Regions from separate parts of the Dehalogenimonas loeffleri genome, predicted to be linked through region 2. Evidence: riboswitches for the same ligand, from Rfam matches in the RefSeq annotation. Region 2 holds a riboswitch; each other region holds the start of a gene.
What was found. Region 2 has a riboswitch for molybdenum cofactor ahead of V8247_RS05675 (molybdopterin-binding protein). Riboswitches for the same ligand answer to the same signal wherever they lie in the genome.

Region 1 (4,867 bases), 570 kb from region 2:
ATTCAACGACTGCGGCAAAAGAAGGAAATTAAGGGAACACTCGGTGAACTGACCACGATTCATGGTCTGGCTCCTACCGGTACTGGTAAATTCATCGTACTGGGGTTGGGTAAACAGGACATTCTCACACTGGCGCGTTTACGCTCGGCTGTTGCAGATGCTTGCCGTGCCGTACAACGCGCTCATGGCTATGAACTGGTTATCGCCCTGCCGAAAACCGGTATGACCGGCGAACAGACCGGTTCGGCAATCGCTCAGGGGGCTTTATTGGGGACATACCGGTTTACCCGGCATCAGACCAAAGAACCGGAATACGGCCAGCTAAAATCGGTGGGGGTTATCGGTGCCGGAGATTTCACCGCTGAAGCTTTTGAACAGGGGCTGAAGAAAGGACAAGCGGTGGCTGATGGAATCGTCATGGCCCGTGACATGGCCAATGAACCTTCAAACCATATGACTCCCGCGCATATGGCAGAGGCCGCACTGAAACTAACCAGCATTCCGGGTCTAAAAGTTGAAGTCCTGGAACGAGCCGATATGGTCAAGATGGGCATGGGCGGACTGCTGGGGGTATCCAGCGGGTCATCAGCCGTTAATCCACCGAAACTGATTGTCATCCGTTACAAAGGACGTACTGCAAACGATTGGGACCTCGGTTTGGTAGGTAAAGGCCTGACCTTTGACAGCGGCGGCATATCCATCAAGCCGTCCGAAAAAATGGAGGAGATGAAATTTGATATGAGCGGCGGCGCATCGGTAATCGGCGCCATGAGTGCCATCGGCCGCTTGAAATTGCCGTTGAACGTTATCGCCGCAGTACCTGCTACCGAAAATATGCCGGACGGCGGGGCCTTCAAGCCCGGCGACGTGCTCAAGATGTACAGCGGCAAAACGGTTGAAGTTATTTCAACCGACGCTGAGGGACGATTGATTTTGGCCGATGCTTTGACGTTTGTTGATCGGGAAAATCCGAAAGCCCTGATTGACGTGGCTACGCTGACCGGAGCGGTAATTATTGCTCTGGGTACTCAGGCTTCCGCAGCGGTGACTAATAACGAAGCCCTGTTGCAAAAAGTGATTAAAGCCGGTGAAAGCGCCGGCGAACGCGTCTGGCAGTTGCCGGGCTGGGATGAATATCGCGACCAATACAAGAGTGATTATGCCGATATTAAAAATGTCGGCGGCCGCCCTGCCGGCACCATTACCGCCGGACTGTTTCTGTCAGAGTTCATCAATCCCCAGACACCATGGGTTCACCTGGATATCGCCGGTACCGCCTGGGGGGATAAGGAAAAAGGCCACTTGACCAAAGGCAGCAGCGGCGTGCCGGTAGCGACACTGGTTAATCTGGCGGAAATGCTGATCCCAGTCTAAAATTTTAAATTGATTCAAGCGGGAAAATAATCGTATTTGCCGGGTACTAGTACCGGGTGATAGAATATATCTAGTTTCCCTTCGAGTCGTTAGGCCTAATCCCAAACGGCATGGCCGACGACCTTTAGGGCGTCGTTGGAAACGGCGGCACCTCCCGTATTTGGAAAGAAGGGCGGAATATTCAGCCGCCTCTTTTGGAGGCTTTTTTAGTCGTGACTGAAGCCAGTTGCATTACCGGCACTTTAGATGCCTATAACCGGCGCATTAATTATCTCCGAATTTCGGTGACTGACCGCTGCAACCTGCGTTGCGTATATTGTTCCGACGGCGGACTGGATCATCTGTCTCACAACGACATACTTTCTTACGAAGAAATTGCTGCCGTGACCCGCGTAGCCGCAAGTATGGGAGTCAGGCACATCCGGTTGACCGGGGGCGAACCTCTGGTCCGTCCGGCGCTGTCCAATTTGATTAAACTTTTAACAGTCATACCTAATATTGATGATGTTTCACTGACAACCAACGGCACGCTGCTCAAAACCCAGGCGGCTGACCTGAAAAAGGCCGGCTTGAAACGCATCAATGTATCTCTGGATTCTCTTTTACCGGACAGATTCGCCCGGATAACCGGTGGTGAACAACTGGACCGGGTGTTTGAAGGAATTGAAGAGGCCCATCGCGTCGGGTTGTCCCCCATCAAGGTTAACATGGTGGTCATGCCGGGCATTAACGACGACGAGATAACGAGTTTCGCCCAAAAAGCCAAATATGAAGGCTGGCATGTACGTTTTATTGAATATATGCCGTTTGAGGGTTCTGACAATTCCAAGGTTCTATCGGTCGCGGAAATCAAGGATAGGATTGAAGCCGAAAATGGACAACTCTGGGCATGCTGTATCAGCGGCGCCGGGCCGGCGAACTATTACAGTTTCGGATCCGGCCAGGGGACTATCGGGTTTATCCGGCCTATCAGCCATCGTTTTTGCGGACAATGCAACCGATTACGGCTGACTGCCGACGGCAAATTGCGCCCTTGCTTGTTGAATGATACTGAATTAGACTTAAAAAACGTTATACGCAGGGGCGGTACCGAGCAGGATATCAAAGACCTGCTGCTTCAAGCCGTCATGGCGAAACCGGAACGGCACAATCTGGAGGAAATGGCGGTGGGCGGCCGGCAGATGAGGCAGATCGGGGGCTGATGCTGATGGAATTATCACACGTGAACGAAAACGGTCAGGCTCATATGGTGGACGTGACCGCCAAGGCCGTCACCAACCGGCGGGCAACGGCCGTCTCTTTTATCCGTATGAAGCCGGAAACGCTGCGTCTGATCAGGGAGAACCAGATAAAAAAAGGTGACGTCCTGGCCACGGCGCGTATCGCCGGTATCATGGCGGTTAAACAAACGCCGGAATTAATCCCGTTATGTCACCCTTTGCTAATCACCTCAGTCACCGTTGATTTTGAATATCAGGGCGAGACTACCATCAAGATCATGACGGAAGTCAGAACTACCGGGCAGACCGGAGTAGAAATGGAAGCCTTGACGGGTGCTTCCGTGGCTGCACTAACAATTTATGACATGTGTAAAGCAGTAGACAAGGGCATGACCATTGAACAAACCCGCCTGGAAATGAAAGAAGGCGGCAAAAGCGGCACCTACAGGAGAAGTGTTGATGGGTAAGATTATCGCGGTATGCGCCAGCGTAAAAAAGGGCACCAAGAAGAAGGATATCGGTTGCGGTGTTTTAGAAACAGATTACGGCCTTCAAGGCGATGCCCATGCCACTCAGGGTTGGCACCGACAGATAAGCCTGCTGGATAATTCCAGCATCAACAAGATGCGCGCCAAGGGATTGACGTTAACCCCTGGTGATTTTGCAGAAAATCTGACGACTGATGGACTTGAAATACTAATGACGCTGCCCATCGGGACACGTCTGAAGACCAGTCAGGGCGTGGAAATGGAAATTACGCAGATAGGCAAGGAATGCCACCAACATTGCCAGATTTATCGCCAGGTAGGAATGTGCGTCATGCCGCTGGAAGGCGTCTTCGCCCGTATTATCAGCGGCGGCGACGTGGCCGCCGGCGACACCATTGATGTCGTAACGGCCTGAGACGCCCAACCAAACCTAAAACGGCTCTTCAGCCCCTTTGTACCCTTCATCACGGAACTCCGCCCGTTCGGCTTTAAGCGCTTCACCAATAGCCGCATGAACCGCCGCCTCTGGGATGGTTGTGGGCAGAAAGCTTTTTACAATTCCCATGGCCAGATTGGTCTTTTCAATTGATTTCGCACCATCGGTTTCAATGCCGGTCATCGCCCGAATGGCATCAATATTTTCCGGTATGGTGACCGCTTCATTATGCACCTGAAACACCAGGTAGGCTTCCCGTTCATCGGCAGCCAAAGCGTCCTCCCAAATGCCAACTTCCCACATATCATTTCGGGGGCGGCGTAAATCCCGCATGAGTTCAATTACCGAATTCATGGCCACAATACCGTCGCTGGATCTGACGAAAGCCAGACGTGGTTCCTCCCACAAAGCGTGGCGAAGTTCCTTCAAGCTGATCTGGTGGTTTGTTTCCACCATGGCATAATGCATATGACTTAAATTAAATGGTCCGGCACCCGCCATGGTAGTAATATCCAATCCCTTTATTACGGTGCGCGCGTCCGGCCCCTGGTGGCTGGGCACTTTTGTTTCTGGAATCACAGTGTTGATCATGCCGTCACGGTGGCTTTCCCAGGGGTCAGTACCCCGCCGTAAAATCATGACTCTGGCGCGCTTAATCCAGCCCCGCCGGTGGAAGGTGTTCATAACGCGGCATAAAGCCGTGGTATTACACGACACCACCCGGGCGAATTGCCGGTTCAAAGCCTCAGCGTAATTAACCTGGGCGACAAAAGACATCCCGGCGACTTCGTGTTTTTCCGCACCCTGAAAAATCGCTTTTACCCCGGCAGTTTCGTACACACTTTTTAGTTGAGCTCCGACTCCCTTAGGGGTGCAGTCAACGACGACATCAACCTTTTTTATCAGGTCATCCAGGTCGCCAACTGCGGGGATTCCGGCCTCGTTCATCATGGAGAGTTTCTCCGGAACAGCAGAATATATGGGATAGCCGCGCTCAGCAGCAATTCTAATCCGGTAATCCGCATTAACCGCGGTGACACCGGCAACTTCCATATCATCCTGAAGGGCTACGGCATCCGCGACCCGTTTGCCAATTACGCCGTACCCGTTGATGCCGACTCTTATCTTTCCCATGGATACCTCTCATACGGTGTGCATAAAATTCCCGATTCACCGCGACACTATTAATTTAACCTAAGGCCGAGCCGGATGCAACCCGGCGACGTTATGACAGCTTGCGCGAATACGCCTGATTTTGTTAAACTTATCGTCACGTCATCATGGGCCGTTAGCTCAGTTGGTAGAGCACCTGACTTTTAATCAGGGTGTCACAGGTTCGAGACCTGTAC
Region 2 (4,867 bases):
TTAAACCCGGCGAAAACGTCGGTGTCGGTCGGGATCACACTCTGTTTGCTTTAGCTGACGGTGTGGTGGCCTACAAACCTACCAGCAATAACAGGAGGATGGCCAGCGTTCAGACTGGTTAACTGATTATGAAAGAAAAACTGCATCCCAAATATTTCCCGGAAGCCAAGGTGACCTGCTCTTGCGGCAACGCTTTTACTCTCGGTTCCACCAAGCCGGAGATCAAAGTAGAGCTTTGCAACAAGTGTCATCCGTTTTATACCGGTGAGCGCCGCATGGTGGATACTGCCGGTCGCGTTGATCGTTTCAAACAGCGCTACGGCCTCAAGGATAAGTAAATAATCCCTTTACGGGTCAATAAAAAAGGGGCGGTTTTAAGCCGCCCCTTTTTGTTATCAGTTATTCTTCTTTGTTAGGGTGTTTTAAGTTTAGGTAAATTATGGCACAAAAATTTTATTACGGCGGCCAGGCGATTATTGAAGGCGTAATGATTCGCGGCCGGAAATCCCTGGTTTCTGCGGTGCGTCGCCCCAAGGGTGACATTGTCGTAGAGTCCAGGCGGCTCCCTAAAATATATACCGGCAAATTGCGGCAGCTGCCGTTTGTGCGGGGGATTGTTGTCCTGTTGGAGGCGATGGTGCTGGGCATTCAGGCGCTGATGCATTCTGCTGACGTTGCGCTGGAAGAAGAATCTGAAGAAATTTCGCCCTGGATGATGTGGGGACTGGTCGGGGTATCAACCGTGGTCTCAATCGCCATTTTCTTTTTAACACCGTTGTTTGTCACCCGGATATTTGACCAATGGCTGGAATCGGCTATTCTATTTAATATCGTTGAAGGCTTGATCAGGTTGCTGTTATTCGTCATTTATTTGAAACTTATCGGACGGATGGCCGATATTCGCCGGGTATTTGCCTATCATGGCGCTGAACATCAGACAATCAATGCCTTTGAGCACGGGGTTAAGCTGGAGCCAACGCTGGTGCGAGATTTCTCCACCGCCCATACTCGTTGCGGTACCAGCTTTCTGCTGGCGGTGATGGTTATCGCCATTGCTGTTTTCAGCCTTCTGGGTAAGCCGGAGCTCTGGCTGATGGTGTCTTCCCGAATCTTATTGTTGCCGGTTATTGCCGCTTTGAGCTATGAGTTCACCCGTTTTGCGGCGGGTCATGGCGGTAACGCTGTGGTGCGCTTCCTGACGCGGCCCGGGATGTGGCTACAGTCCATGACCACCCGCCAGCCGGAACTGGCTCAATTGGAGGTCGGCATTGCGGCTCTGAAACGTGCTTTGGTTGATGACGATCCAGCTCTGGCCGCAGAACTTTATCCAACCCCTGTTGAGACAGCAGCGGATGATGCACCGCAAGGGGACGAACCGTTGACTTGAAGGGCATCACCTTGCCGCCTAAATTGTCATAAATACTATGAAAATAGTAGAATTATAGCTTACCAAAACTAACCGATAAAGAAGGGCCATAGATATGGAAAAAGAAATTACTACCGGAACATTTAAAGTAAAAAGCGGCCTGGCGCAAATGCTTAAGGGTGGGGTCATTATGGATGTGACTACCCCGGAGCAAGCCAGGATAGCCGAAGACGCCGGTGCTTGTGCCGTAATGGCTTTGGAGCGCGTACCCTCTGATATCCGGGCGGCCGGCGGGGTCGCCCGCATGGCTGACCCCACCATCATTAAACAAATTATGGAAGCGGTCACCATTCCGGTCATGGCCAAGTGCCGTATCGGTCATTTTGTGGAGGCCCGGGTGCTGGAGTCCATGGGTGTGGATTTCATAGATGAATCCGAAGTACTGACTCCGGCCGACGAATCGTTCCATGTGTGGAAAAAAGACTTTACGGTGCCGTTTGTTTGCGGTTGTCGCGAACTTGGAGAGGCATTACGCCGTATCGGCGAAGGTGCCGCTATGATTCGTACCAAGGGTGAACCGGGCACCGGCAACGTAGTTGAAGCTGTCCGCCATATGCGCGCGGTCCAGGCTGGAATTCGGCGAGTGGTAGCGGCACCGCCTGAGGAGCTGACGGCGCTGGCCAAGGAGCTTAATGCACCATTTGAATTAGTTCAGCAGTTGCATCAAACCGGCAAGCTGCCGGTCGTGAACTTTGCCGCCGGCGGTATTGCAACCCCGGCTGATGCAGCGCTTATGATGCAACTCGGAGCTGAGGGTGTTTTTGTCGGCTCCGGTATTTTTAAATCGGCGGACCCGTCCAAGCGTGCCAAAGCCGTGGTTAAAGCCACTACTCACTATCAGGATGCGGCTATCATCGCCGAAGTTTCAGAAAACCTGGGTGAGGCGATGCACGGTTTGGAAATCGGCCAGATACCTGTCGACCAGCTGATGGCCAAAAGGGGCTGGTAGGCCGTTCCTTCCCCCATTCGTTGACAGCTATTAGTATTTGGTTTAGAATCTACTAACTTCCGCCGGAAAGGCGGCAACTCTTCGAGTTGCGGTAACCTACCGCGCAAGTCATGGTTCCGTGACCGGTGAACCGAAAGGTTCCAAGGGTACAGGTGGAAACGCCGGTGCCTCCCGTATTTGGAAAGGAGAGCCGATGAAAAGAATCTATTCGTGTGTGGAGATGCCTATTTCGTAGGTGTCTCCTTTTGTTTTCATTGGTTTCATTTGAGACCTTTCCTGATATGCCGGAGAGTTGCCTCTGTGCGGCGCAAGAAATAATGCGCGGAGGTTTATTTCAGGGAGCGGAACAGGGCGATTGCAGACGGTTACCGCAAGTCTCCCGATTATGCCGAGTACCCTCCCGGCGGACATCGGTTGTAGCAGAGGTAATCAGCTGCCAACACTGACTTGTCAGGTTGGGAATTTAACTTGTTTACAGTCAATTATCAGCAGGGAACTCTATTATTCAAGGCACCGGCATGCCTCGGGATAAGTAAGACATCAGGATTTCTGCTGGAGCAAATTCACGCTCGTTCCGCTCCCCACTCTTCAGCCCTCTGGAATAACAATTTCAATCGCAGCCGGTTCAAAATCATATACTATGGTGTATAATAGTGACATATGAAACTTGGCGGGAGGATTATTATGATCAGCGCTCGAAATCAATTCAAAGGCACGATTAAAAACGTTAAATTAGGCACGGTGATGGCTGAAGTCGTTGTTGAAGCCGGCGGGATGGAAATTGTCAGTTTAATTTCCCTCGCTTCCGTTGAATCAATGAATCTCAAAGTCGGTGATACGGTAACTACCATTATCAAATCAACCGAAGTAATGGTTGCTAAGGAACTTTAACGTCGGCGGTTTTGATTATGGTGGCTGGCTTAAGCTGCTGCCGTTGTGGTGCGCCTCGGGTGATAATTGATAAATAACGCCGCCGCCGCTCCGGCGATGCAAACCCACATGGCTACCGTCATGGCGGAACTTAACGCCAGAGAGAACTGCTCCGTCATCACCTGACTGATCAGCGTTTTTAAAAATTCCGGAGCGTCCGAGGTGACCGCTCCAGCCATTCCGCCTTCGCTCACGCCCTTCAAAATGGCGTCCTTGGCCGTTTGCGGCATAAAAGGGATACCTTCAAAAAAGATCCTCAGGTTGTTGACCATGTTGAATTGAAGCACTGCCCCCAGCACGGTAATCCCCAGCGTGGCACCAACCTGGCGCATGGTGGTCAGAATCCCGGAAGCCGTTCCGGAACGGGCCAGCGGAGCGGAGGCCATTACCACCGATGAGAGGGGGGCCATGACCAAACCCAAACCCAAACCGGCTAATCCCAGCGGCCAGGCCATCATTGCGGCGGGGACCTCCGGGTTTATTTGCGCCAACAGTGAGAAGGCCAGTGCCACCATTACCATGCCGGCAGACATCAGAAAACGCATCTGCAGGCGGTCTGCCAATCGTCCGGCCACCGGCGAAATAATCATTAAGGCTAATGATAGCGGTAGCACCACCAGCCCAGCATCCATCGGGGAGAAATCCCTGATCGCCTGAAGATACATCACTGAAAGAAATATCAAGCCTACCAGGCAGAACATAACAATTAATCCCAGAATGTTGCCAGCGGTAAAGGAGATGTTGCGGAAAAACACCAGGGGTATCAGGGGTGTGCGGGCTTTCGCTTCAATTACCAAAAATGCCGCCGCCGCGATGATGCCGGCACCGAATAATCCCAGCGTCACTACCGAAGTCCACCCCAGTGCTTGCCCCTCAATCAGTGCAAAGCTAATGGCACCTAATGCGATGGTGGCGGCGATGATACCCGGAAAATCAATCCTCCGAGTGGCGTTGGGGTCACATGATTCGGGTACTATTTTAAACGCAGCCACCAGTGCCGCGATACCCAGCGGGATATTTATCAGAAACACCCATTGCCAACCCAGTGTCCCCACCAGCAGGCCGCCGATGATCGGGCCCAGTGCGGCCGCCGCGCCAGCCGAGGCTCCCCAGATGCCCATGGCCAGGCCCCGCTGACCGCTTTGAAAGGTAATGTTCAGGATAGAGAGGGTCGCCGGCATCATAGCCGCACCGCCGGCTGCCTGGGCTATCCGTCCGGCTATCAACCAGCCGATATTTGGCGCCAGACCGCACAGGAGGGAAGAAACGGTGAATACCAGCAGGCCGCCGGTGAAAAGCCGTTTGCGGCCAAAAATATCCCCCAGCCGGCCCATGGTAATCAACAGTATTGCGAATACCAGCACATAGGCGTTGAGCACCCACTCGGCGTCCGCCAGTGAGGCCGGCAGTCGTTCCATGATGTCCGGCAGGGCGATGTTCACAATGGTGACATCCAGGTTTATCATGAACAGCGCTGCTGAAAGTACCGCCAGCACCAGCCATTTACTATATTGGGCTGGTGTGGTGCCGGTGGATTTCAGGTTCATCATGGAAGTCCAATT
Region 3 (4,867 bases), 880 kb from region 2:
AGCTTTACCGCAAGTATAAAAGCGTCGCCCAGGCACTGCAGGACACGGAACAGTTGATTGAAACCGAGTCTGATGAAGAAATGCGGGATATGGCCAAAGAGGAACAGCGCAGCCTCAAAGCGCAACTGGAAACCCTGCACGAAGACATGAAACTGGAACTGCTGCCCAAAGACCCGAACGCTGAACGCAACATCATCATTGAAATCCGGGCGGGCACCGGCGGCGATGAGGCCAAACTGTTTGCCGGCGATCTGTTCCGGATGTACACCCGCTACGCTGAGATGAAAGGCTGGAAAGTGGAAATCATTGACCTGACTGAACAGTCAGGCGGCACCTTTAAAGAAGCCGTCATTGAAATTGACGGCGAAGAAGTGTATTCCCGGCTCAAATATGAAAGCGGCGTCCACCGGGTACAACGCGTACCGGTAACTGAAGCCGCCGGCCGCATCCACACTTCCACTGCAACGGTAGCCGTCATGCCGGTGGCGGAAGACATTGAGGTGGATATCAAACCAGAGGATTTAAGGATTGATATCTACCATTCCGGCGGCGCCGGCGGACAAAACGTCAACAAGGTAGCCACGGCGGTGCGCATGACCCATCTGGCCAGCGGCATCGTGGTTGCCTGCCAGGAAGAGCGCTCCCAGCTCAAAAACCGCCAGAAGGCCATGTCGGTACTCAAAGCCCGTCTGCTGGCCATGGAACAGGAAAAGCAGGATAAGGAAATGACTGACAACCGGCGGGCTCAGGTGGGATCAGCGGACCGCTCGGAGAAAATCCGTACCTATAACTATCCGCAAGACCGCCTGACCGACCACCGCATCGGCCTGTCCGTCCACAACCTGCCCAAGATTATGGAAGGGTATCTGGACGATGTCATTGATGCACTGGCCACCGATGAACAGGCCCGGCTCCTCCAGTCCGCCGGGCTATGAACCTCGGCGGATTACTGAAAGAAGCCGCCCGGCAACTGACCGGCCCCGCAGCCGACCTGGAAGCCGAAGTATTACTTCGTTACCTGACCGGTTTGTCCCGGGCTGAACTTTTTTCCAGACGCCATCAGCCGACCGACAGCCGCACCGCCGCCGCCTATGATGAACTCATCAAACGCCTCAAAAGCGGCGAACCATTGCAATACATCACCGGGCATATGGAGTTTTACGGTCTGGACTTTGAGGTCAGCCCCGCGGTGCTGATACCCCGGCCGGAAACCGAGTTGCTGGTGGAACAAGCCCTGGCCGTCGCTACAGATTATCCGGCACCGGTCATTGCCGATATCGGCTGCGGCTCCGGCGCGGTCGCGGTGGCGCTGGCTAAAAACCTGCCCAAAGCCACCGTCGTGGCTACTGATATATCGTCTGCAGTACTGGCGCTGGCCGGCCGCAACGCCGACCTTCACGAATGCCATAATATTGAATTTGTGGAAAGCGACCTGTTGGCCAGTATAATCACCCGTAACTTTGACATCATCTGCGCCAATTTGCCTTACGTTCCGGTTGACGAGGCCAAAGACAACCGGTTTGAACCGCAACTGGCGCTGGCCGGCGGCCCGGACGGGCTGGACATCATCCGCCGGTTGGTCAGCCAGGTAGCCGCCCTCAGCCGCAAACCAGGCTGGCTGATGCTGGAATTCGGCACCGGCCAGGCAGACGCGGTCAAAGGCATCCTCAGCCAATCCCTGCCGGGAAGCCGGACCGACATTATCCACGACTTCATTCCGCTGGAACGCCTTTCAGTCACCCGGATCAACGGCTGAATCTGAGGCTTAACCCCTCGGTGACCTCCCTCAATAATCAAACTGTGGCGCCTGCCCGGCAGTATTTGACCCGATACCCGTCGCGGTGTTAAATTAGTAATTCATTGACCAATCGTTCAATAATAACCTCGGAGGCAATTTTGGATATCATCGTTCTGGTAAAACAGATTCCTGACCCGGAAATCCCCCCGGCCGGCTTTAAGATTGACCCCGTCGCCAAAAAAGTGGTGCCCCCGGCCAATGTAGCCCCGGTCATTGACCCCTATTCCGAACACGCTCTGGAAGCAGCGCTTAAACTCAAGGACGTCAACCCCGGCAGCCGCATCAAAGCCGTCAGTCTGGGCAGCGGCCTGAATAAGGATCTGATTAAGAAAACCCTGGCATTGGGCGCCGATGAGCTTATTCTGGTAGATGACCCGCAGTTTACCGACATGGACTGCGCCGGTCTTGCCGCAGCCCTGAGTCTGGCGGTCAGGAAAACAGGTAGCTTTGATATCATTCTGACCGGCCGTCAGGCGTCCGACTGGGATAATGGCCAGGCGGGGCTGTTGCTGGCCGGTGAACTGGATCTGCCGGTGGTCAGCCGTGTTCGTAAGATTGAATTGACCGGCGGCAAACTACGCGTGGAAAAGGTCACCACCGCCGGGTACGATGTGATTGAGTCGCCGTTGCCGGCCCTGGTCACCGTCTCCAGTGAAATCGGCAAGCTGCGGCTGCCTAATATCAAAAACGTGCTGGCGGCCAAGAAGAAGGAACCACTGTACTGGAAGGCCGCGGACATCGGGGCTGCTACCGGCGCCGCCGGCCGGGTCAAACTGCTCCGGCTCTATCAACCGGCCCGGGATTCCAAATGTGAAGCCATCCCCGGCGACACTCCGGAAGAACAGGGCGTTAACCTGGCGCTCAAACTGCGCGAACTGAAACTGGTCTAAGAGGATAATAATGAGCGAGAACAAAGGTATTTTAATCATCACTACCGCCGCTGACGGTAAAACTGCCGCCTCAGCCGCGGAACTGTTCGGTGCTGCTTCGTCGGCAGCACCTGCCGGGGCGGTCAATGCCGCCGTCATCGGTACCGGGACCGCGGCGGCGGCCCTTGAAACCGGCACCTTCGGCGTCAGCCGGGCTTTTGCCATTGAAACCGCAGAACGCCTGCCGGGTACGGTTATCAACGCCGTCATCAGCGCCGTCAGCGCGTTGAAACCATACCTCATAATCATGGCCGAGGACGACCTGGGCCGGGACCTGGCGCCGATGCTGGCATCGGCGTTACAAACTGCCGCGGTGACCGATGTCGTCAGTCTGAAAAACGAGAACGGCCAAACGGTCATTACCCGCCCGGTGTACGGCGGCAACGCTCTGGCAGATTATGTCATTGAAACCGAGCCTCAAATCATCACCATCCGTCCCAAAGCCTTTGAACCGGCGGCAGCCGGCAACGGTCAAACACCCGAAATAACCGAATTGTCTTTACCGGCTGATGAATGCAGTGTTTGCCTGGTGGAGCGCTTTGAAGTCAAACAGGAAGGGCTGCGTATTGAAGACGCTAAAATCGTTATCGGCGGCGGTCGCGGTCTCGGCGGACCGGAGGGTTTTGCCCAGCTCAAGGAATTAGCAGACCTGGTCGGCGGCAGCGTCGGTGCCTCCCGGCCGCCCTGTGACCAGGATTGGTGGCCGGAAAGCGCCCAGATTGGCATTACCGGCAAAGTCATCGCCCCTGACCTGTATATCGCCATAGGCATTTCCGGCTCATCTCAGCATCTGTCCGGCGTCGCCGGTGCTAAAACAACCGTGGCCATCAACAAGGACCCGGAGGCGAACATCTTTAATTCGGCAACCTACGGCATTGTCGCTGACTGGAAAAAGGTCTTACCGGCGCTGACCGTCAAGGTCAGGGAGCTGACCGGGAATTAACCCGGTTGACGGTATTAGTACCATGTGCTAATATGCTGCCATAATTGAATATTGATCTCTGAATTCCTGGAACCTAAATCTTTTTAAGACATGGTGCCGGGAACGGCGGGTGGATTGACCACCCCAAGGGTCGCCTCGGAAACGGGGCGGTCTCCCGTGATTTGGAAAGGAGAGTAGCCATGACTGGGGTATTGTCTGGCCGCGCACCTCCTTAAAAAAGAGGTGTTTTTGTTTCTACGGAAATATTATTGTTGAAGGAACTTAATGATGAAAAGGTTTTGGCTAAAATTATCAACGGTGTTGTTTGCGGCGATGCTGGTCGCAATCAGCACAGTCGGTTGCGGAACTGGTAACCCCGACCCTACCATTCAGCCCACGGCAACTACTGATGAAGGGTTATCCATTCTGGATCCCTCCATCCGGTTGCGCATCGCCACCACAACCAGTCTTTATGATACCGGCTTGTGGTCATTACTGGAGCCCATGTTTGAAGACAAGTACGGAGTTGAGGTTGATGTTCTCTATGCCGGTACCGGTATTTCTATTGAATACGGTAAACGCGGTGATGTTGATCTGATCGCCGTTCACGACAAGACCAGAGAACTGGCGTTTATCGCTGACGGCTACGGTCTCGAGCGTTCGGCCTTCGCCTCGAACTATTTTGTCATCGTCGGCCCGGCTAATGACCCTTTAGGGTTGAAAGGCCTGTCGCCTGAGGCTGCCTTCCAGAAACTGGCTGAATCAGGAAGCACCAAATTCATCTCCCGTGGTGATGATTCCGGGACCCATGCCAAGGAAAAGGCTATCTGGGCTGCCGCCGGATTCAACTATGCCGATATTCGGCAAGCCGGCGATTGGTATGTGGAGGCTGGTCGCGGTATGGGCCCCACTTTGTTGATGGCCAGTGAACTTCAGGGATACACTATATCAGACATGGGAACGTTCCTAGCCTACAAAGGCAACACCGGTCTGGCTGCGATTGTCGACACCGGTTCCATTCTTCTTAATGTCTATTCCGCCATTCCGGTAAATCCTGATAAAGTTGTGGGAGTCAGGAATGCCGAGGCGGCACAGATTATGGCTGAATGGTTGATGTCCAAGGAAATTCAGGATATTATCGGACAATACGGGGTTAAAGATTACGGAGCACCCCTCTTTAAACCCACCTACGGTATCGAACCGACTGAATAAGGAAAA

Region 1: linked by a shared signal. The riboswitch ahead of moaA (GTP 3',8-cyclase MoaA) and the one ahead of V8247_RS05675 (molybdopterin-binding protein) in region 2 are both predicted to bind molybdenum cofactor.
Region 3: linked by a shared signal. The riboswitch ahead of V8247_RS00940 (substrate-binding domain-containing protein) and the one ahead of V8247_RS05675 (molybdopterin-binding protein) in region 2 are both predicted to bind molybdenum cofactor.

What each region holds. Positions count from the first base shown of each region.
Region 1 covers NZ_CP146612.1:1,660,055-1,664,921, forward strand. The annotation lists gene V8247_RS08545 (leucyl aminopeptidase) at 1-1,374, shown strand, start outside; molybdenum cofactor riboswitch at 1,441-1,561, shown strand; gene moaA (GTP 3',8-cyclase MoaA) at 1,587-2,576, shown strand; gene moaC (cyclic pyranopterin monophosphate synthase MoaC) at 2,582-3,061, shown strand; gene V8247_RS08560 (MOSC domain-containing protein) at 3,054-3,497, shown strand; gene V8247_RS08565 (type II glyceraldehyde-3-phosphate dehydrogenase) at 3,513-4,652, opposite strand; tRNA gene V8247_RS08570 (tRNA-Lys) at 4,801-4,867, shown strand, end outside.
Region 2 covers NZ_CP146612.1:1,089,850-1,094,716, forward strand. The annotation lists gene rpmA (50S ribosomal protein L27) at 1-122, shown strand, start outside; gene rpmE (50S ribosomal protein L31) at 129-338, shown strand; gene V8247_RS05665 (DUF1385 domain-containing protein) at 440-1,387, shown strand; gene pdxS (pyridoxal 5'-phosphate synthase lyase subunit PdxS) at 1,482-2,375, shown strand; molybdenum cofactor riboswitch at 2,443-2,579, shown strand; gene V8247_RS05675 (molybdopterin-binding protein) at 3,060-3,266, shown strand; gene V8247_RS05680 (DHA2 family efflux MFS transporter permease subunit) at 3,296-4,855, opposite strand.
Region 3 covers NZ_CP146612.1:205,256-210,122, forward strand. The annotation lists gene prfA (peptide chain release factor 1) at 1-935, shown strand, start outside; gene prmC (peptide chain release factor N(5)-glutamine methyltransferase) at 932-1,756, shown strand; gene V8247_RS00930 (electron transfer flavoprotein subunit beta/FixA family protein) at 1,897-2,688, shown strand; gene V8247_RS00935 (electron transfer flavoprotein subunit alpha/FixB family protein) at 2,699-3,670, shown strand; molybdenum cofactor riboswitch at 3,715-3,858, shown strand; gene V8247_RS00940 (substrate-binding domain-containing protein) at 3,935-4,861, shown strand.